DNA from 3 places in the Paraburkholderia sp. BR10937 genome. Region 1 is predicted to be linked to each of the others. Evidence: predicted binding sites of a transcription regulator. Region 1 holds the regulator's gene; each other region holds the start of a gene.

Region 1 (6,684 bases):
GGTAATGAAGCCGAGCCGCCCGTGGTTGATGCCGATGAGCGGCGTGCGGTAGGGCGCGAGCTGGCGGCCGATGCCGAGCATCGTGCCGTCGCCGCCGAGCACGACGGCCACGTCCGCGCGCGCGCCGATTTCGGCCGGCTGCAGCGCGGGATAGCCCTGCGCGCCAATTTCCTCCGCGGTCTGCGCTTCGAATACGACTTCGAAGCCGCGCTTCGAAATGGTCTGGGCGAGCGCCGTCAGCGGCTCGGCAATGCCTGGCGTATTGCTGCGCCCAACGAGCGCAACCGTCTTGAACTGGCTCTGGATCTTCTGGATCTGCATGCCGGCATTACACCATAGTCAGGTCACGAAAAGAACCTGGCGCAAGCCGGGCGCGGCCCGCCAGGCCTTGCGCGCTGCGCCCTTCAGCCCGAAGCCGGTGACACGGCGATGACACCGCGCCAGATACCGGGCGAGGGGGCGTGCGATGTGGCGTGCGATGTGGCGTGCAATCCGCCCGGCGACGGCGGCCGAAACCCGCCCCACCCCGCGCTGCAGGCCTGCCCGCCGGGCCCGGCATGGCGGCGTACTCGCGGCCAAAGCGCCATTAGGCTAAAATTTTGAGTCATGCTAGATCCCCGCGCACAAACCCTCCTCAAGACGCTGATCGAGCGCTACATCGCCGAAGGTCAGCCGGTCGGCTCGCGCACGCTGTCGCGCTATTCCGGCCTGGAACTGAGCCCGGCGACGATCCGCAACGTCATGTCGGACCTCGAGGAGCTGGGTCTCGTGTCCAGCCCGCATACCTCGGCCGGGCGTGTGCCCACGCCGCGCGGCTATCGCCTGTTCGTCGACACCATGCTCACCGTCGAGCCCAGCTCCGACGACGACGCGCTCACGCGCGCGGTGAAGACCACGCTGCGCCCCGGCGAGCCGCAGAAAGTCGTGGCGGCCGCCGCCAGCGTGCTGTCGAACCTCTCGCAGTTCGCGGGCGTGGTGCTGACGCCCCGGCGCAGCCACGTGTTCAAGCAGATCGAGTTCATGCGCCTGTCCGACAAGCGCATCCTGCTCATCATCGTGACGCCCGAAGGCGACGTGCAGAACCGCATCATGGCGACGCAGCGCGACTTCACGCCTTCCGAGCTCATCGAAGCCTCCAATTACATCAACGCGCACTTCGCGGGCCTGTCGTTCGACGAGGTGCGCCGCCGCCTGCGCGAGGAAATCGACGCGCTGCGCGGCGACATGACCACGCTCATGCACGCGGCCGTGACTGCGAGCACCGAAGAGCCCGAAGGCGGCGATACCCTGCTCATTTCCGGCGAGCGCAACCTGCTCGAAGTGGCCGACCTTTCTTCGGACATGGCGCGCCTGCGCAAGCTGTTCGACGTGTTCGACCAGAAAACCAGTCTCCTGCAGCTGCTCGACGTCTCGAGCCACGCGCAGGGCGTGCAGATTTTCATTGGCGGCGAGTCGCAACTCGTGCCGATCGAGGAAATGAGCGTGGTGACGGCTCCCTACGAGGTGAACGGCAAGATCGTCGGCACGCTCGGCGTGATCGGGCCGACGCGCATGGCGTACAACCGGGTGATTCCGATCGTCGACATCACCGCGCGCCTGCTCTCGCTCACGCTGAGCCAGAACTGAGCGCCGCATCGGGCACAGCGGGCATCGGGCACCCCCGCCTTTCCGACGATCATCCCCGAAAGGCATGGCCCGCGCCATCGGCCGGATGGCCAACGTGCGGCGGGGCGCTGCGTCGCGGCTGCGGTTTGGCCCGCCAGGACCGCCCGCTATAATGCTTGTTTCATGCAACCGTTGCTGCGCATTCGCGCGGCGCCACTGATCGCCTATGCGTTTCGACCTGGAGCGGCCTTCGCAGTCCGCCGCGGCGCATCGCGTCGCCGTGCTGCTCATCAACCTGGGCACGCCGGACGCGCCCACGCCGCGCGCCGTGCGCCGCTATCTCGCGCAGTTTCTGTCCGATCCGCGCGTGGTCGAGATTCCGGCGCCGATCTGGCAGGTCATCCTGCGCACGCTGATCCTGCCGTTTCGCGGCCGCTCGTCGGCGAAGAAGTACGCGGCGGTCTGGACGCCCGAGGGTTCGCCGCTGCGCGTGCACACGCAGAAGCAGACCGACGGCCTGCGCCACCTGCTGCAGATCAACGACTACACGGTCCTCGTCGATTACGCGATGCGCTACGGCACGCCCGACATCCCGGCGATGCTGAACCAGCTCAAGCTGGCGGGCGCGGAACGCATCCTGCTCATGCCGATGTACCCGCAGTACTCGGCGTCGACCACGGCCACGGCGTTCGATGCGGCCTTCGTCGCGCTGCGCCGCATGCGCAACCAGCCGGAAATCCGCACGGTGCGCGGCTATCACGACCATCCGGCGTATATCGCGGCGCTCGCGGCGCAGGTGCACCAGTACTGGCACGCGCACGGCAAACCCAATTTCGCGGCGGGCGACCGGCTCGTGCTGAGTTTTCACGGCGTGCCGAGCCGCACGCTCGATCTGGGCGACCCGTACCACGACCAGTGCCAGCAAACGGCCGCGCTCCTCATGCACGCGCTGGAGCTGACGCCGGTCGAATGCCGGGTGACTTTCCAGTCGCGCTTTGGGCGGGCGCAGTGGCTCCAGCCGTACACGGCGCCCACGCTGCGGGAACTGGGCGCGGGCGGCGTGCGGCGGGCGGACGTGTTCTGCCCCGGTTTCACGGCGGACTGCCTGGAAACCATCGAGGAAATCGGCATGGAAGTGCGCGACGAGTTCCTGCACGGCGGCGGCAAGGAGTTTCACCGCATTGCGTGCCTGAATGCCTCGCCGGCGTGGATCGCGGCGCTAGGCGAGATTGTTGCGCAGCACCTGCAGGGCTGGCCCGTGCAGGCCGCGGCGCCGGCAGGCGCGGTGGCCTGACCGGGCGAGTCGAGCGTGAACTGAGCGGCGCACATCCGGAAAGCTTCTGATGAACTACAAGATTTCGACCGAACCTGGCGCGCGGCTGCGCATCGATAAATGGTTATGGGCGGCGCGTTTCTTCAAGACGCGCTCGCTCGCCTCCGACGCCGTGGGCAAGGGGCGCGTGCGCATCGGCGGCGACGCCGTGAAGGCGTCGAAGGACGTGCGCGTGGGCGACCTCGTCGAAATCGAGATCGATCACGTGGTCTGGGAGGTGCAGGTATTGGGTATTTGCGAGATGCGCGGACCCGCCAGCATCGCGCAGACGCTTTATGCGGAAACCGAGGCCGGGCGCGAGAGGCGCGCGGCGGAGCAGGACCGGCGCCGGCTCTTTCGCGAACCGGCTGCCGTGTTGCAGGGCAGGCCGACCAAGCGCGACCGCCGCACTATCGACAAATTTTCGCGTGAGGGTTGAAGAGCGCTTCCATCGTCGCGTGCACGCCCCCGTATTCCGTCGTGTTTTCGTTCACGGCGCCCGACATGCAGATGGTCGTAGTTCCGGCGATGAGTACCAGAGCGACCACCGATATGGCAAAGGTCAGTTTCACGGTACTCCCCTTGGGATCGCAGCAAAACGGCCAGTTTCGGAGCCCGGTTAGCGTTTTTATGCGCGGCGATGCCGCTAAAAAATGTGCTGACCGTGGGCCCATTCGGTGCGGTGCCAGGCTCAGGGTAAACGCGCCATGAGCAGCACCTGTTCCTGAGTGTAGGTCAGGGATGTCCCTTACTCAATTTCATTTTTGCGGCGCTGCAGTAATGGTTGTTACGAGCGATTTCGCGGCCTGGATGTCTGCATAAAAAAGCCGCAATAGCCCCTTGAAACAAGCGATCCGGCACCCATGTGCAGTCGCAATGTACGAAGCCTCTGTCGCGTCGGCGCAACGACGGTCGGCGCAGCAGAGCGGGTTGCGTAAAGGCGCCCGCAGCTTTGTTCCCCTTTTTCACTATTCAACGACGTTCAGCGACATGGAAAACACGCAAGAGAACCCGACGAGCCAGAACCCCACGCCCGCGGACGAGGCGTCGCAGGCAGCCCAGCCCCAGGCGGCTGAAGCGGTCGAGCAGGCAGCCCAAGGCGGCGTGGACCAGAACGCTGCGGCGCTTGCCGAGGCCGCACTGGCCGAAGCCCAGGCGAAGATCGCCGAATTGCAGGACGCCTTCGTCCGCGCCAAGGCCGAGACCGAGAACGTGCGCCGCCGCGCGCAGGAAGACGTCGCCAAGGCGCACAAGTTCGCGATCGAAAACTTCGCCGAGCACCTGCTGCCGGTGATGGACAGCCTCGAAGCCGCACTCGCCCATAACTCGGACGACCTCGCCAAGGTCAACGAAGGCGTCGAGCTCACGCTCAAGCAACTCACCGGCGCGCTCGAGAAGGGCAAGGTCGTCGCCATCAACCCTGTGGGCGAGAAGTTCGACCCGCACCGTCACCAGGCCATCTCGGTGGTGCCGTCCGAACAGGAAGCGAACACGGTGGTCAGCGTGCTGCAAAAGGGCTATGTGATCGCCGACCGCGTGCTGCGTCCGGCGCTCGTGACCGTTTCGGCACCGAAGTAAGAAAGATGTAAGTCACGCGACGGCCTGAGGGAAGCAAAAAAGGCCCGCGATTGAAAAAAATGATGGAACGCATAGCCCAAACCCCTTGAAATCGCCGTAACGGCACTTATTTGGGCAGCAGTTCCGTATTGAAGTGGACGCCAGCCGCGCACAAGGGAAAACGCGGCTCGAGCATGCAGTTACCTGCGCAGCGCGAAAGCGGCGTCCGCACAGCGACCAAATTCTGGAGATTTGACAAAAATGGGCAAAATCATTGGTATCGACCTCGGCACCACCAACTCGTGCGTGGCGCTGATGGAAGGCAATCAGGTCAAGGTGATCGAGAACTCGGAAGGCGCCCGTACGACGCCGTCGATCATCGCCTACATGGACGACAACGAAGTGCTGGTCGGCGCACCGGCCAAGCGCCAGTCGGTCACCAACCCGAAGAACACGCTGTACGCGGTCAAGCGCCTGATCGGCCGCCGCTTCGAAGAGAAGGAAGTGCAGAAGGACATCGGCCTGATGCCCTACAAGATCGTCAAGCACGACAACGGCGACGCCTGGGTCGAAGCGCACGGCACGAAGCTCGCGCCGTCGCAGGTTTCGGCCGAAGTGCTGCGCAAGATGAAGAAGACCGCTGAAGACTACCTCGGCGAGCCGGTCACCGAAGCCGTGATCACGGTTCCCGCGTACTTCAACGACAGCCAGCGTCAGGCCACCAAGGACGCCGGCCGCATCGCCGGTCTGGAAGTCAAGCGCATCATCAACGAGCCGACGGCAGCCGCACTCGCGTTCGGTCTGGACAAGGCCGAAAAGGGCGACCGCAAGATCGCCGTGTTCGACCTCGGCGGCGGCACGTTCGACATCTCGATCATCGAAATCGCGGATGTCGACGGCGAAATGCAGTTCGAAGTGCTCTCGACCAACGGCGACACGTTCCTCGGCGGTGAAGACTTCGACCAGCGCATCATCGATTACATCATCGGCGAGTTCAAGAAAGAGCAGGGCGTCGACCTCTCGAAGGACGTGCTCGCGCTGCAACGCCTGAAGGAAGCCGCTGAAAAGGCCAAGATCGAGCTGTCGTCGGGCCAGCAGACCGACATCAACCTGCCGTACATCACGGCGGACGCCTCGGGTCCGAAGCACCTGAACCTCAAGTTCACGCGCGCCAAGCTGGAAGCGCTGGTCGAGGAACTGATCGAGCGCACCATCGAGCCGTGCCGCATGGCGATCAAGGACGCAGGCGTGAAGGTCGGCGACATCGACGACGTGATTCTCGTTGGCGGCCAGACGCGTATGCCGAAGGTGCAGGAGAAGGTGAAGGAGTTCTTCGGCAAGGACCCGCGCCGTGACGTGAACCCGGACGAAGCCGTGGCCGTTGGCGCCGCGATCCAGGGCCAGGTGCTCTCGGGCGACCGCAAGGACGTGCTGCTCCTCGACGTGACCCCGCTCTCGCTCGGTATCGAGACGCTCGGCGGCGTGATGACGAAGATGATCAACAAGAACACCACGATCCCGACCAAGCACGCACAGGTCTACTCGACGGCGGACGACAGCCAGTCGGCCGTGACGATCAAGGTGTTCCAGGGCGAGCGCGAAATGGCAGCGGGCAACAAGCTGCTGGGCGAGTTCAACCTCGAAGGCATTCCGCCCGCACCGCGCGGCGTGCCGCAGATCGAAGTGACCTTCGACATCGACGCGAACGGCATTCTGCACGTGGGCGCGAAGGACAAGGCCACCGGCAAGGAAAACAAGATCACCATCAAGGCGAACTCGGGCCTGTCGGAAGCCGAAATCGAGAAGATGGTGAAGGACGCCGAAGCCAACGCGGAAGAAGATCACCGTCTGCGTGAGCTGGCCGACGCGCGCAACCAGGGCGACGCACTGGTTCACAGCACGAAGAAGGCCGTGGCCGAGTACGGCGACAAGATCGACGCCTCCGAAAAGGAAAAGATCGAAGCCGCGCTGAAGGACCTCGAAGAAACGCTGAAGAGCTCGTCGGCCGACAAGGCGACGATCGAGGCGAAGGTCGAGGCGCTGTCGGCAGCGTCGCAGAAGCTCGGCGAAAAGATGTACGCCGACATGCAGGCGCAGCAGGCAGGCGCGGCCGGTGCCGCCGGCGCGGGTGCCGCAGGTGCCGGTGCGGCCGAGCAGGGCGCGCAGAACGACGCCGACGACGTGGTCGACGCCGAGTTCAAGGAAGTCAA
Region 2 (6,684 bases), on a different contig from region 1:
GGCCTTTCCGACCCGACCGGCGGCGGCGGACTTCAAGCCGACCTGCTCACGCTCGCCAGCATGGGCTGCCACGGCGTCACCGCGCTGACCGGCTACACGGTGCGCGACTCCGCGGGCTGCGACGAAGTGACCGGGCTCGACCCGGAAACCGTCGCCACCCAGGCGCGCATGCTGCTCGAAGACATGCCGATCGCGGCGTTCAAGGTTGGTGCGGGCGCGCGCGCCGAGGTCGTGAGCTCGATCGCCGAAGTGGTCGCCGACTATGACGACTTGCCGCTCATCCTCGCTCCCGACTTCACGCTCGACGACGAGCACGTGCTCGCCGCCGACGAACTGCGCGAAGCCATGGCCGACCTGCTCGTGCCGCAGACCACGCTGCTCGTGGCCGACTCCGCCACGCTGATCGCGCTCGCACAGCCAGACGGCGACGCGGAAGCGCCCAGCGTCGACGCGGCCATTGCGCATCTGCTCGCCACCGGTTGCGAGTACATCCTCGCGATGGAAACGGGCACGCATCGCGTGGTCAACACGCTGTATTGCGAAGACGGCCAGTTGCGCCAGGATCTGTGGGACCGCTCCACGCAGCCGATGATGGGTGTGACCGACACACTCGGCGCCGCCATCGCCGCGCTGCTTGCCAATGGGCAGGAGCCGCCCGAGGCCGTGCGCGAAGCGCAGGAATATGTGTATCAGGCCGTGCAGAACGCGTTCAGGCCGGGGATGGGCGCGTGGCTGCCCGACCGGTTCTTCTGGGCGCGCAGCAACGATACGGACGCGGACGAAGCCCCGCCCGGCGAAGCGAAACAATAAGACTGCTGCCTGGCCTTCTGCGCGGAGGCCGGCCGTGCAAACCGCACGGACGAAAAAAAACTCGCATCGCTGCGAGTTTTCTTTTCGGGCGAGGGAAACACCCCTCACGGGGCGCTCCCTGCACGTCGATGTAATTTCGGCAAAAGCCTGACTCTGCATGGGACCGGAGTAGGCGCTGAAGCACCAACTCCGGATCGCAATTACATGTCCATGCCCATGCCGCCCATGCCGCCGGGCATGCCGCCGGGCATCGGAGCATCTTCCTTCGGCACTTCAGCAACGGCTGCGTCCGTCGTCAGGAGCAGGCCAGCGACCGAAGCTGCGTTTTGCAGCGCGGTACGCGTGACCTTCGTCGGGTCGACCACGCCGGCTTCCACCAGGTCGCCGTACTCGCCGGTCGCAGCGTTGTAGCCGTAGTTGCCTTGACCAGCAGCAACTGCTGCCACCACGACCGAAGCTTCTTCGCCGCCGTTCGTGACGATCTGGCGCAGCGGCTCTTCCATGGCGCGCAGGACGATCTTGATACCTGCGTCCTGGTCTGCGTTGGCGCCCTTCACGTTGGCGATTGCCGTGCGTGCACGGATCAGCGCAACGCCGCCGCCCGGGACGATGCCTTCTTCAACGGCAGCGCGGGTTGCGTGCAGCGCGTCTTCCACGCGTGCCTTCTTTTCCTTCATTTCGACTTCGGTCGCAGCGCCAACCTTGATCACTGCCACGCCGCCTGCCAGCTTGGCAACGCGCTCTTGCAGCTTTTCACGGTCGTAGTCCGACGTCGCTTCTTCGATCTGCGTGCGGATTTGCTTCACGCGCGCTTCGATGTTCACGGCTTCGCCAGCGCCGTCGATGATCGTCGTGTTTTCCTTGCCCACTTCGATGCGCTTGGCTTGACCCAGTTCGGCCAGCGTTGCCTTTTCGAGCGTGAGGCCGGTTTCTTCCGCGATGACTTGACCGCCGGTCAGGATCGCGATGTCTTCCAGCATGGCCTTGCGACGGTCGCCGAAGCCCGGAGCCTTGACGGCGACGGTCTTCAGGATGCCACGGATGTTGTTGACGACCAGCGTTGCCAGAGCTTCGCCTTCGACGTCTTCAGCGATGATCAGCAGCGGACGGCCAGCCTTCGCGACTTGTTCCAGAACCGGCAGCAGATCACGGATGTTCGAGATCTTCTTGTCGAACAGCAGGACGAACGGGCTTTCCAGCACGGCGACTTGCTTGTCCGGGTTGTTGATGAAGTACGGCGAGAGGTAGCCGCGGTCGAACTGCATACCTTCGACGACTTCCAGCTCGTCTTGCAGCGACTTGCCGTCTTCGACGGTGATCACGCCTTCCTTGCCGACCTTGTCCATCGCTTCAGCGATACGGTCGCCGATCGACGTGTCGCTGTTTGCCGAGATCGAGCCGACTTGAGCGATTTCCTTGTTGGTCGTGCAGGGCTTGCTGACCTTGCGCAGCTCTTCGATTGCTGCTGCGACGGCCTTGTCGATGCCGCGCTTCAGGTCCATCGGGTTCATGCCCGATGCGACGTACTTCATGCCTTCGCGGACGATCGACTGGGCCAGAACCGTAGCCGTCGTCGTGCCGTCACCGGCGTTGTCGCTGGTCTTGGAAGCCACTTCCTTGACCATTTGCGCGCCCATGTTCTGGAGCTTGTCCTTGAGCTCGATTTCCTTTGCGACCGAGACACCGTCCTTGGTGACCGTCGGGCCGCCGAACGAGCGCTCGAGCACCACGTTGCGGCCCTTCGGACCCAGCGTGACCTTCACTGCGTTGGCGAGAATGTTCACGCCTTCAACCATCTTGGAACGGGCGGAATCGCCGAACACGACGTCTTTAGCTGCCATCTTCTAACTCCTTGAATTCTTGAATAGTGAGCGGTGGAATGAACTTACTTGTTCACCACGGCCATGATGTCTTCTTCGCGCATCACGAGCAGTTCGTTGCCATCGACCTTGACGGTCTGGCCAGCGTACTTGCCGAACAGGACGCGATCGCCGACCTTCACGTCGAGCGCGATCTGGGCGCCCTTGTCGTCGCGCTTGCCCGGGCCGACTGCCAGGACTTCGCCTTGATCCGGCTTTTCTGCCGCTGCGTCCGGGATCACGATGCCCGAAGCGGTCTTGGTTTCTTGATCCAGGCGCTTGACGATCACGCGATCATGCAAAGGACGAAGGTTCATGGATAGATCCTCTCTTGATTAGGACTTGAAGCGACTCAAGAAAACCTGGCTGCCGGTAACCGCCAGCCAGAGATGTTGTTAACACCAGAGTTGTTAGCACTCTCATGCGGTGAGTGCTAATTATATGGACGGGGAGTGACAAATTCAAGAAGGGGCGGAATGGGGAATTTCCGTTGAGATTGGTTCGACCCCGGAGGCACTTTTGCTAGTTCAGGTTAGAACTATCGGATGTCGGGCCTGGTGCCACATCGAATTATTCTTCAATTAAAACAATAGGATAGATCGACGCGACATCCGAGCCGACAAGAAGCCGCATGACTCTGGAAGCAACGGCATCCAGCAAGCAGGCCCCGGCCTGCCGGGTCATCCGGGATGCCTCTCGGGGAAATCCCCGATCCTGCCATGATCCGGCGCGATTTATACGCACAACCGGTTTGTTGGCGCCCACTGCTCGCGGGCAGCGCATATGTGCGGTAGGCAACACCGGCAATTAACGGATGAACGGAAAATCACTCATATGATCTTTCGAGCGGCTGCGCCCGGTCAGGCACCGCCGCTCTCCTGCGCATGCAGATCGTGGGTTCCGCGAGGCTTCGCCGATCGCTTCAACGACGATCCTGAACATGCCGAAATGGCGTCGCCATGACGGTGGAACGACAGCATGTCAGCTCAGATGACTCGTAACCAGAGTTTCCCCACACCATGCAAGTTCTGTGGCGGGGCGCTCTATCAGTACGCCGATTCCTGCCCTTACTGCGGCACGGATCGTCCGCTGGATACCGTTGCGCACGCGCGCTCCAAAGCCACGTTGAGAGTCCTCGATTCCGCGGCAGCGTCTATGCCTGCCGTCGCAAAGGTCGCGTTTGCCGGCGCAGCCGCATCCAGTCGCCCCACGGTGCAGGCCGACTATCTGCACTACTATCAACTCGAGCAACACCGCCCGTTCTGGCACACCGGTAAAGGGCGCTTCGCGAAGGGCGTATTGCTCGCCTGGCTCATCGTCGCAATCGCCTACGCTGTGTTTCTCCTGTACGGCGAAAGACACGGGCAGCAAAGAGAAGTACGCGCCTCGCGTGCGAGCCTCGCGCAGAACAGCTCGCCAAACGCGAATGCCCCACTCGCGCGTGACGCGAACAATCAGGAAGCGCGCGAGGTACCGCGCAACAGCGCACCGGCGGAGCAACGCCGCGACAACGCGCTGCAAAGCGCGGACCGATGTGCCACGCAACGCGCCTGGAATTGCGTGCGAGAGCAGGCATCGGAGGCGCTCGCGATTGATCCGGGCAGCCTGCACGCGCGATCGTTGATGGAGCGCGCCATCCTGGCGACGGGTTGGTCGCCGCTCCGTGCGCCGAAGGGCGCAGCGCAAGTGGATGCGGCGGTGCCACTGCCGCGCGATGCGCGCACCGTACCGTTGCCGTCGTCGCAAGATTGGGGCGTGGCCACGCCGTCGGCATCGCAAGACCCGCCCGCATCCGCGCCACCTCCCCCGCTGCCGGGTGCGACCAACACTCCAGCAAACGCGAATCCGACGGACCTCGGCGATGCGAATCCGAACGCCGCGGCGACCGCTGCGGACGAATCCGCCAGCACGGGCGCTCCGGGTCCGGCCAGCAACGATAAAGGCGCCGATGCACAGGAGCGCGCGATTCTCGAACTCGGTTGGAAGCACGCCGCCCCCTCCGAAGCCACACATTGAAAACGATTCCCTGAAATGGGGAAATCCGCCGTTCATCACTTCCAACGTGGGTGAAAAACGATGCTGAAAATGACACTAGCGGCACTGGCGGGACTGTTCACCCTGCTTTGTGCGCCGGTCGCCGTCTCCGCCGCGGCAGACGCGAACTACAAAATCGTAACCGGCCAGGAGCGCGGCACGTACATTCAGATCGGCCAGGACCTGGCGAAATGGGTCGCGCAGCCGGCGGGCATCAGCCTCGAAGTGATCCCATCGAAAGGCTCGGCCGAAAACGTGCAGCGCATGCGTTTCGAGCCCGGCGTGAAGCTCGCGCTCGTGCAGTCCGACGTCTACCAGGCCTACGTCGACATGGCCAATTCCGGCAACGAAGAGGCCGGCACGCTGATACGGCCACTGCGGCTCATCATGCCGCTCTATGACGAAGAGATTTACTTCGTCGTGCGTAACGATTCGCCGATGAAAGCAATCAACGAGATCAAGGACAAGGTAATGAGCGTCGGCCTGATCGGCAGCGGCACCGCGCAGTCGGCGACCACGCTGTACCGCCTCATGTTCGGCCAGCCGATTCCCGAGCAGAACGCGCAGCACCTGAGCAACGAAGACGCGCTGGCCGCGCTCATCGTCAAGAAGATCGATGTGGCCATCATCGTCGCCGGACAGCCCGCCAAGCTCTTCACCGACATGAACCCCGAGCTGCTGCAGCAGATCCGCTTCCTGCGCGTCGATGCGAACGCGCCGGAAACGGCGCGCGCAAAGCAGACCTACTATCCCGCGACGATCCACGTGTCGAGCTACCCGAACTGGCTCAAGGAAGACGTGCCGACGTGGACGGTCAAGGCCTTTCTCGTCACCTATGACTACAACCTGCGCGATACGGTCGGCAACCTGAAGCGTTTTGCCGATTCGCTCTGCGCGAACTTCGACAACCTGCAGGAGCACGGCCATCCGAAGTGGAAGCAGGTCAAGCTCGAGCTACCGGGCCTCGGCAAAGGCTGGCAATACTATCCGCCCGTCGAACGGCGCCTCAAGGCGTGTTTCGCGCATCGCGCCGCGATGCAGGCGGCCGCGCCACCGCGCGCTGCTGCAGCGGAACAAGTCAATGCACGCCCGTGCTCGGACCAGGAGCGCCTCCTTCTGCTCTGCAAGTGATTCGACACGGAATGAACGTCCAGTAACAATTGGCGAATCGCGCGAAGAGCATATCGGGGTGTGCATGCCAGCAAATCCGCGATGTTGGCCTCGGCCATACATGATCGCAATCGTCTGTACTCCGACAAATGGCAGGCTTGTTCCGCCATGTAAAGCAGCGCGGTTCGCGGATGCGATAGAAATACGGGGCTCGGACCACGACATCGTCGGGCAGTTCGTTCGCCCCGGATGCGGCGACGCTACGCGTCGCTTCCTGAGAGACGTATCGGATCGAATGCAAAGCCTGTGATCCAGAAGGCTGCCGGGAAGGCAGAGTTCGTGCGCCAGAAGGCGGACTCTGTGTTCCGGCGAACGGTAATCCCCGCGCAGCCTCCCTAATATGCGCCTACTGTTAATCCTTTGACCGGCGACCGCACGTCATGAGCGTCTCGAAGCTCAGTTCCTGGGGCCACTACCCGTACGCACCGCAAACCGGCCGCGAGCCCGGTTGGCGAGAGAACGCGCAGACTGCGCTCCGCGACGCCGCCAAGCGCTTCGGCACGACGTTGCCCTTCGGCAATGGTCGCAGCTATGGCGACAGCTGTCTTGCCGCCACTGACCACGTCCTAATGCTTCGCGGTCTCGACCGCTTCATTGCCGCGGATTGGAAAACCGGCGTCATTCGTGCTGAAGCGGGCGTCACGCTCGGCGATGTGCTAGCGCTTGCTGTGCCGCGCGGCTGGATGTTGCCTGTCACGCCCGGAACGCAATTCGTAACGCTCGGCGGCGCGGTCGCCAACGATGTGCACGGTAAAAACCACCACGTGCGCGGCACCTTCGGACGACATGTGCGTCGCTTTTCGCTGCTGCG
Region 3 (6,684 bases), on a different contig from region 1:
GTCGATCCCAAGCTACAACGGCGCGCGCAAGCAGCCGAATCTCGTGCCGCTGCTCGCCGTGCTGCTTGCGCGCGAAGGCGTGCCGACGCTCGTACACGGCGTCGTCAACGATCCGGGCCGCGTCACGAGCGCGGAAATCTTCGCTGCGCTGAATCGGCCCGAAGCACGCGATCACGCCGAAATCGAGGCGCAACTGGCGTCGGGCCGCGTGGCGTTTGCGTCGATCGAAACGCTCGCGCCCAAACTCGCGCGCCTGCTCTCGATGCGCCGGCGCATGGGCGTGCGCAACTCCACGCATACGCTCGTGAAGCTGCTGCAGCCGTTCGCCGAGCCCGGCCTGCGTCTCGTGAACTACACGCACCCGCCGTACCGCGAAAGCCTGAGCGCCCTCTTCGCGGCGCATCCGGAAGCGGCGGTGGGCGGCGCGTTGCTCGCGCGCGGCACCGAGGGCGAAGCCGTCGCCGATACCCGCCGCCAGGTGCAGGTCGACTGGCTGCACGACGGCATCTGCGAAACCCTGGTCGAACCGGAGCGCTCGTCGCCCGGCGCGCCCGAAATCGATCTCCCCGAAGGCCGCGACGCGCCCACGACGGCCGCCTGGATCGACGCCGTGTTGCGCGGCGAAGCGCCGGCGCCGGATGCGATCACGCGCCAGATCGAGACGATCAAGCGCATCGCGAAGCGCTGACGATCGAACCCGAAACACGTCGCCCAATCCACTGAAAGCCATGCGGGGCGGGCGACCCGCGCGCTCCGCCACTAGCGCATCGGCGCGCTTCGTCGGCCATCTCCACGCATCTTCACGCGGTCAATCTGCAAATTCGCTGTTGACACGCGCGTCCGCCCTGATTTACATTGGACAAATGCGTTCCTACCCGAACACCCTCCGAATTACCCTCGGCCGACTATCGGCCCTATCGCTACGCCTGGCCTAAAGCTGGTGTAGCGCCGCAACGACCTCCTCCTCCGGTCACCGCGGTCCTCCCAAAGCAGTTCTCGCAGTACCCCAAATCCGCAGTATCTCTACAACCTGTCGTCTGCATTCGTCCGCTTACCGTTCGGACGAGTCGCGAGGTCAAAATGCACGTTGCATGGGCATCGTTCACGTCCGCTTTCGCCGCGCCGGTTACCGCCGTCACCGTGGCCGTCTTCTTCGCGTCCGAGGTTGCCGCCCGTACGCGTGAAGTTTCGCGCATCGTGCTCCGTCGCCAGCCCGCCAACCGCCCGCTGCCGACCGCCATCGCAAACGACACCATGAAGAACGAGGCTCGTCATGTTGCGTAATCCCGCCGAGAAGTACCGCCCCTTCCCCGCCATCCGTTTGAACGGCCGCAAATGGCCGACGCGCACCGTCGAGCGCGCGCCGATCTGGATGAGCACCGACCTGCGCGACGGCAACCAGTCGCTGATCGAGCCGATGAGCATCGAGCAGAAGACCGAATTCTTCGAAATGCTCGTCGCGACCGGTTTCAAGGAAATCGAAGTCGGCTTTCCGTCCGCTTCGCAGACCGACTTCGATTTCGTGCGCAAGCTGATCGCCGAAAAACGCATTCCCGACGACGTGACGATCGAAGTGCTCGTGCAGTCGCGCGAAGAATTGATCGCGCGCACGTTCGAAGCGCTCGAAGGCGTGCCGCGCGCCATCGTCCACCTCTACAACGCGATCTGCCCGTCGTTCCGCAAGATCGTGTTCGGCCAGTCGAAGGAGGAAGTGAAAGCGCTCGCAGTCGAAGGCACGCGCATCATCCGCGAACATGCCGATAAAAACCCGCAAACTCACTGGACTTACCAGTATTCGCCCGAAACCTTCAGCATGACCGAGCTGACTTTCGCGCGCGAAGTCTGCGACGCGGTGGCCCAGACGTGGCGCCCGACGCGCGATCACAAGATGATCGTGAATCTTCCGGCGACCGTCGAAGCGGCGATGCCCAACGTCTACGCCGACCAGATCGAGTGGATGGACCGCAATCTCGCCTACCGCGACAGCATCGTGCTGTCGGTGCATCCGCACAACGACCGCGGCACGGCGGTGGCCGCCGCTGAAATGGCGCTGCTCGCGGGCGCGGACCGGATCGAAGGCTGCCTGTTCGGCAACGGCGAGCGCACCGGCAACGTCGATCTCGTCACGCTCGCGATGAACCTCTACACCCAGGGCATCGACCCGGGCCTCGACTTCTCCGACATCGACGCCGTGCGCCGCGTGGTCGAGCGCTGCAACCAGTTGCCCGTGCATCCGCGCCACCCGTACGCGGGCGACCTCGTGTTCACCGCGTTCTCGGGCTCGCACCAGGACGCGATCCGCAAGGGCTTCGCGCAGCAGCAGCCCGACGCCGTCTGGGAAGTGCCGTATCTGCCGATCGATCCCGCCGACCTCGGCCGCAGCTACGACGCGGTGATCCGCGTGAACAGCCAGTCGGGCAAGGGTGGCGCGACCTATCTGCTCGAGCGCGGCATGGGCTTCACGCCGCCGCGCCGCGTGCAGATCGAGTTCAGCCACGCCGTGCAGAGCGTCGCCGATACGTCTGGCGAGGAAATCACGGGCGATGCGGTCTGCACACTGTTCGCGCGCGAGTACTTCGAGACGCGCGGGCCGGCTGCCAACGCCGGTTCGGGTCGCGTGCGCTGGGAAGGCCGTGATGTGGCCATGCCGGCTGCCACGAGCAGCGACGAAGCACATGCGCAAGCTGTTGCCGCTGCCATCGCGGCACTCGCCGGCGAGCGCATCGAAATCACGTCGTTCGAGACCGAGCGCACCTCGCAGGGCAGCACGGCCGTGTTCGTCGGCGCGCGCGTGGGCGGCCAGCCGTTGCGCCACGGTGTGGGCGTGGGCGAAGACGCGGTCCATGCGTGCGTCGCGGCAGTCGTCAGCGCGGTGAATCGCGCGACCTGGCCGCAAATGGATCGGCGCGCGGCGGCCTGACGCCTTCCGCACGCGGTGCGCGAAGCAGTTTGAGTTTGAGCAGGGAAATCGGCGGCATTGTTGAGCGCCGGCGGCAAAACGGGCCGCCGGCGTGCGCCTGAAGCGCCTACGCGGCGTTTCAGCGAGCGGACTTACCGGTCGTCACTCGATCGCGCAACGCGTCGCCTGCCACGCGAGCAGACGCCAGTGGCCCCCTTCCTGCGTCTGGATCGCCGTATAGGCAATCGGAAAGAGCAGCGCACCGTTGTTCGCCTCCATCTCGATGAGCACGCGGCCGGAGACCACGCAGGCCTCGTTGCCCGCGTGCAGCACGTCCTGCGACTGGATCTCGATCTGGCGGTAGCGGCGGCGGCCCGCCGTGATCGCCTCGATGAACTGCTGCTTGGTCTCGCGTTTGCCGTTGGTGTGCACGAAGGTCGCTTGATCGGACAGCAACTGGTCCAGCGACGTGCCGTCGCCGTCGACCATCGCGCGAAAGCGCTCGCGCTCAAGTCCGCGAATCGCATCGATTAGTTTTGCCGCCATCGCTCGAGCCCCTTGCGCGTCGGTCCGCGCCTGAGCGCAGATCTACGCCGAAGATTTTCTGCATACGTCTGGCTGAAATTTATACCAGGTTTTGGCGCAAGGATACTTGCGATCAAAGACATCGCCTCCATGTATGCTGCATACGCCACGCGCCCGGTGAAAACCGCGCGTGGCGACAGCGACATTCCGGCGGCCGCGCCCGGATGTCGCAGCGCAGCACTTTCGTCTTTGTCCGATGTCTATTTGTCAGATTCCGTGGCAAGGTCCAGGCGCTCCGCGGTCCTTCGAGCGTCGCTGATTCCACCCTTTATTTTCCGCGCCCTCGCGCTGGACTGCTGCCCTGTTCTAGAGTGTTCCTTCGGCCTGCCCCCTGCGCGGGCCTGCGCCGGGCGCCAGGCCCCGCCCTGCTTGACCGCCGGCGTTTAGTGTAATCTATCGATACAACCATTTCGATAGGAATCAAGGAACCTTGAAGCCCCTACAGACTCCAAGTGTTAGCACTCGGGGATTCAGAGTGCTAACATCCACCGTGGAGTCGGTGTCTGACTTTTGCAAGATTCTGAGGAGTTCGCTACGTGAGCAACGCAATGACCATGACCCTTCCGAGTACGCTGAGCCCGTCGTCGGCCAAGGCCGGGGGCTCATTGGCGCTCGCGAATGCTTCCCTGTTGCCCGGCCAGCTGGGCAACATCGACGCCTATATTCAGGCCGTGAACCGGATCCCGATGCTGACGCCGCAAGAAGAGCGTCAGTTCGCGACCGAGTTTCGCGAGCAGAACAATCTTGAAAGCGCGCGCCGCCTGGTGCTGTCGCACCTGCGTCTCGTGGTGTCGATCGCGCGCAATTATCTCGGCTACGGCCTGCCGCACGCCGACCTGATCCAGGAAGGCAACATCGGCCTGATGAAGGCCGTGAAGCGCTTCGACCCCGAGCAGAACGTGCGCCTCGTGTCGTACGCCATGCACTGGATCAAGGCTGAGATCCACGAGTACATCCTGCGCAACTGGCGCATGGTGAAGGTCGCCACGACCAAGGCGCAGCGCAAGCTGTTCTTCAACCTGCGCAGCCACAAGCAGGGCCTGCAGTCGTTCACGCCGGAGGAAATCGACGGCCTCGCGCAGGAACTGAACGTGAAGCGCGAAGAGGTCGTGGAGATGGAAACGCGCCTCTCGGGCGCCGACATCGCGCTCGAAGGCCAGACCGAAGACGGCGAGGAGTCGTTCGCCCCGATCGCCTGGCTGGCCGACTCGCACAGCGAGCCGAGCGCCGTGCTCGCCGCGCGCTCGCGCGACCGCCTGCAGTCGGACGGCATTGCGAGCGCGCTGGAAGCGCTCGACGCACGCAGCCGCCGCATCATCGAGGCGCGCTGGCTCAACGTGGACGACGACGGTTCGGGCGGCTCGACCCTGCACGAACTGGCCGACGAGTTCGGCGTTTCGGCCGAGCGCATTCGCCAGATCGAGGCGAGCGCCATGAAGAAGATGCGCACCGCGCTCGCCGACTACGCATAAGCGTCGCCAGGTCTTCACGCCACACCGAAAACCCCGTTCCCGCGAACGGGGTTTTTCTTTTGCGCGCACCACACGCTGCGCACCTTCGTACCGGCCTCGCTGATTCCACCCTAAGATGATTTCGAGGTGGTGAGCCAGACGCCGCGCCGCGGCCTGGCCTCGTAACGCGTTCGAGGGCACCCGTCGTCATGATCCCGGCATCCGGTCAACGCCAGCGCACATCGTCGCTGCTGCGCACGCGCATCCTCCAGTGGATGCGCGGCCCCACCTTCGCGCGCGATATTGCCCTCGTTCTCGCCATCAAGCTCGTCCTCTTGATGGCACTCAAATACGCGTTCTTCAATCACCCGCAGGCAGAAGACATGAACATGCCGCCTGCCGCTGTCGCGCACGCCATCCTGGCCGTGCCCGAGTCTACGGCGCTCAAGCCGTCAGTTTCCCAATCCCAGACCATGCCGCCCCCGCGAGGAGACCGTCATGCCCACGATTGAATCGGTGGAACTCTCGCGTCTTCAGTTCGCCATTACCGCGCTCTACCACTTCCTGTTCGTGCCCCTCACGCTCGGCCTCTCGTGGCTGCTCGTCATCATGGAGTCCGTCTATGTGATGACCGGCAAGGAGATCTACAAGGACATGACGCAGTTCTGGGGCAAGCTCTTCGCCATCAATTTCGCGATGGGCGTCACCACCGGCCTCACGATGGAGTTCCAGTTCGGCACCAACTGGTCGTACTACTCGCACTATGTAGGCGACATTTTCGGCGTGCCGCTCGCCGTGGAAGGGCTCGCGGCGTTCTTCCTCGAATCGACCTTTGTCGGGGTGTTCTTCTTCGGCTGGAATCGGCTGTCAAAAGGCGCGCACCTCTTCACCACGTTTCTCGTCGCGCTCGGCTCGAACCTCTCGGCGCTGTGGATTCTCATTGCCAACGGCTGGATGCAGAACCCCGTGGGCGCATCGTTCAACTACGAAACCATGCGCATGGAACTCACCAGCCTGTTCGCGGTGATCTTCAACCCCGTCGCGCAGGTGAAGTTCGTGCACACGGTTTCGGCCGGCTATGTGACGGCGTCGATGTTCGTGCTCGGCATTTCGTCGTGGTACCTGCTGCGCCGGCGCGACGTCGAGTTCGCGCTGCGCTCGTACGCGATCGCCGCGGGCTTCGGCCTTGCGTCCACGCTATGCGTGCTGATCCTCGGCGACGAATCGGGCTACACCGATGGCGTCGTGCAGCAGGTCAAGCTCGCCGCCATCGAGTCTGAATGGGAGACCGCGCCCGCCCCCGCGCCGTTCACGCTGTTCGGACTGCCGAACCAGAAGGAAGAACGCACCGACTACGCGATCCGCATTCCCTGGCTGATGGGCATCATCGCCACGCGCTCGATCGACACGCCCGTAATCGGCCTGAAAGACCTGATGGGCCGCGCCGAAGTGCGCATCCGCAATGGCATGCTCGCCTACGCCGCGCTGCAAAAGATGAAGGAAGGCACCGCCGACACCGAAACGCGCGACGTGTTCGAGGCGCACAAGGCCGATCTCGGCTACGGCCTGCTCTTGAAGCGGTTCACGCCGAACGTGGTCGACGCGACTTCCGAGCAGATCAGGGCCGCGTCGCGAACGGCGATTCCGGCCGTGGCGCCTGTGTTCTGGTCGTTCCGCGTGATGGTGGGTCTCGGCATCCTCTTTCTCGTGACCTTCGTACTCGCCTTCTGGTTCTGTGCGCAGCGCTCG

What was found. Region 1 encodes HrcA, which represses chaperone genes, less so after heat shock. Its sites were predicted from a motif close to TTAGCACTCNNNNNNNNNGAGTGCTAA; they were not measured.
Region 2: the regulator HrcA is predicted to act here: its motif matches at 3,080-3,106, upstream of groES (co-chaperone GroES).
Region 3: the regulator HrcA is predicted to act here: its motif matches at 3,940-3,966, upstream of rpoH (RNA polymerase sigma factor RpoH).

What each region holds. Positions count from the first base shown of each region.
Region 1 is NZ_JBFRCL010000011.1:114,137-120,820, forward strand. It holds gene AB4Y44_RS11885 (NAD kinase) at 1-321, opposite strand, end outside; gene hrcA (heat-inducible transcriptional repressor HrcA) at 607-1,626, shown strand; gene hemH (ferrochelatase) at 1,832-2,899, shown strand; gene AB4Y44_RS11900 (RNA-binding S4 domain-containing protein) at 2,949-3,356, shown strand; gene grpE (nucleotide exchange factor GrpE) at 3,908-4,495, shown strand; gene dnaK (molecular chaperone DnaK) at 4,736-6,684, shown strand, end outside.
Region 2 is NZ_JBFRCL010000018.1:78,919-85,602, reverse strand. It holds gene AB4Y44_RS16940 (hydroxymethylpyrimidine/phosphomethylpyrimidine kinase) at 1-810, shown strand, start outside; gene groL (chaperonin GroEL) at 1,011-2,651, opposite strand; gene groES (co-chaperone GroES) at 2,696-2,986, opposite strand; gene AB4Y44_RS16925 (hypothetical protein) at 3,825-4,685, shown strand; gene AB4Y44_RS16920 (TAXI family TRAP transporter solute-binding subunit) at 4,746-5,834, shown strand; gene AB4Y44_RS16915 (FAD-dependent oxidoreductase) at 6,254-6,684, shown strand, end outside.
Region 3 is NZ_JBFRCL010000001.1:110,218-116,901, forward strand. It holds gene ybiB (DNA-binding protein YbiB) at 1-688, shown strand, start outside; gene AB4Y44_RS00510 (hypothetical protein) at 1,081-1,284, shown strand; gene leuA (2-isopropylmalate synthase) at 1,274-2,920, shown strand; gene AB4Y44_RS00520 (nuclear transport factor 2 family protein) at 3,062-3,445, opposite strand; gene rpoH (RNA polymerase sigma factor RpoH) at 4,021-4,956, shown strand; gene cydP (cytochrome oxidase putative small subunit CydP) at 5,145-5,447, shown strand; gene AB4Y44_RS00535 (cytochrome ubiquinol oxidase subunit I) at 5,434-6,684, shown strand, end outside.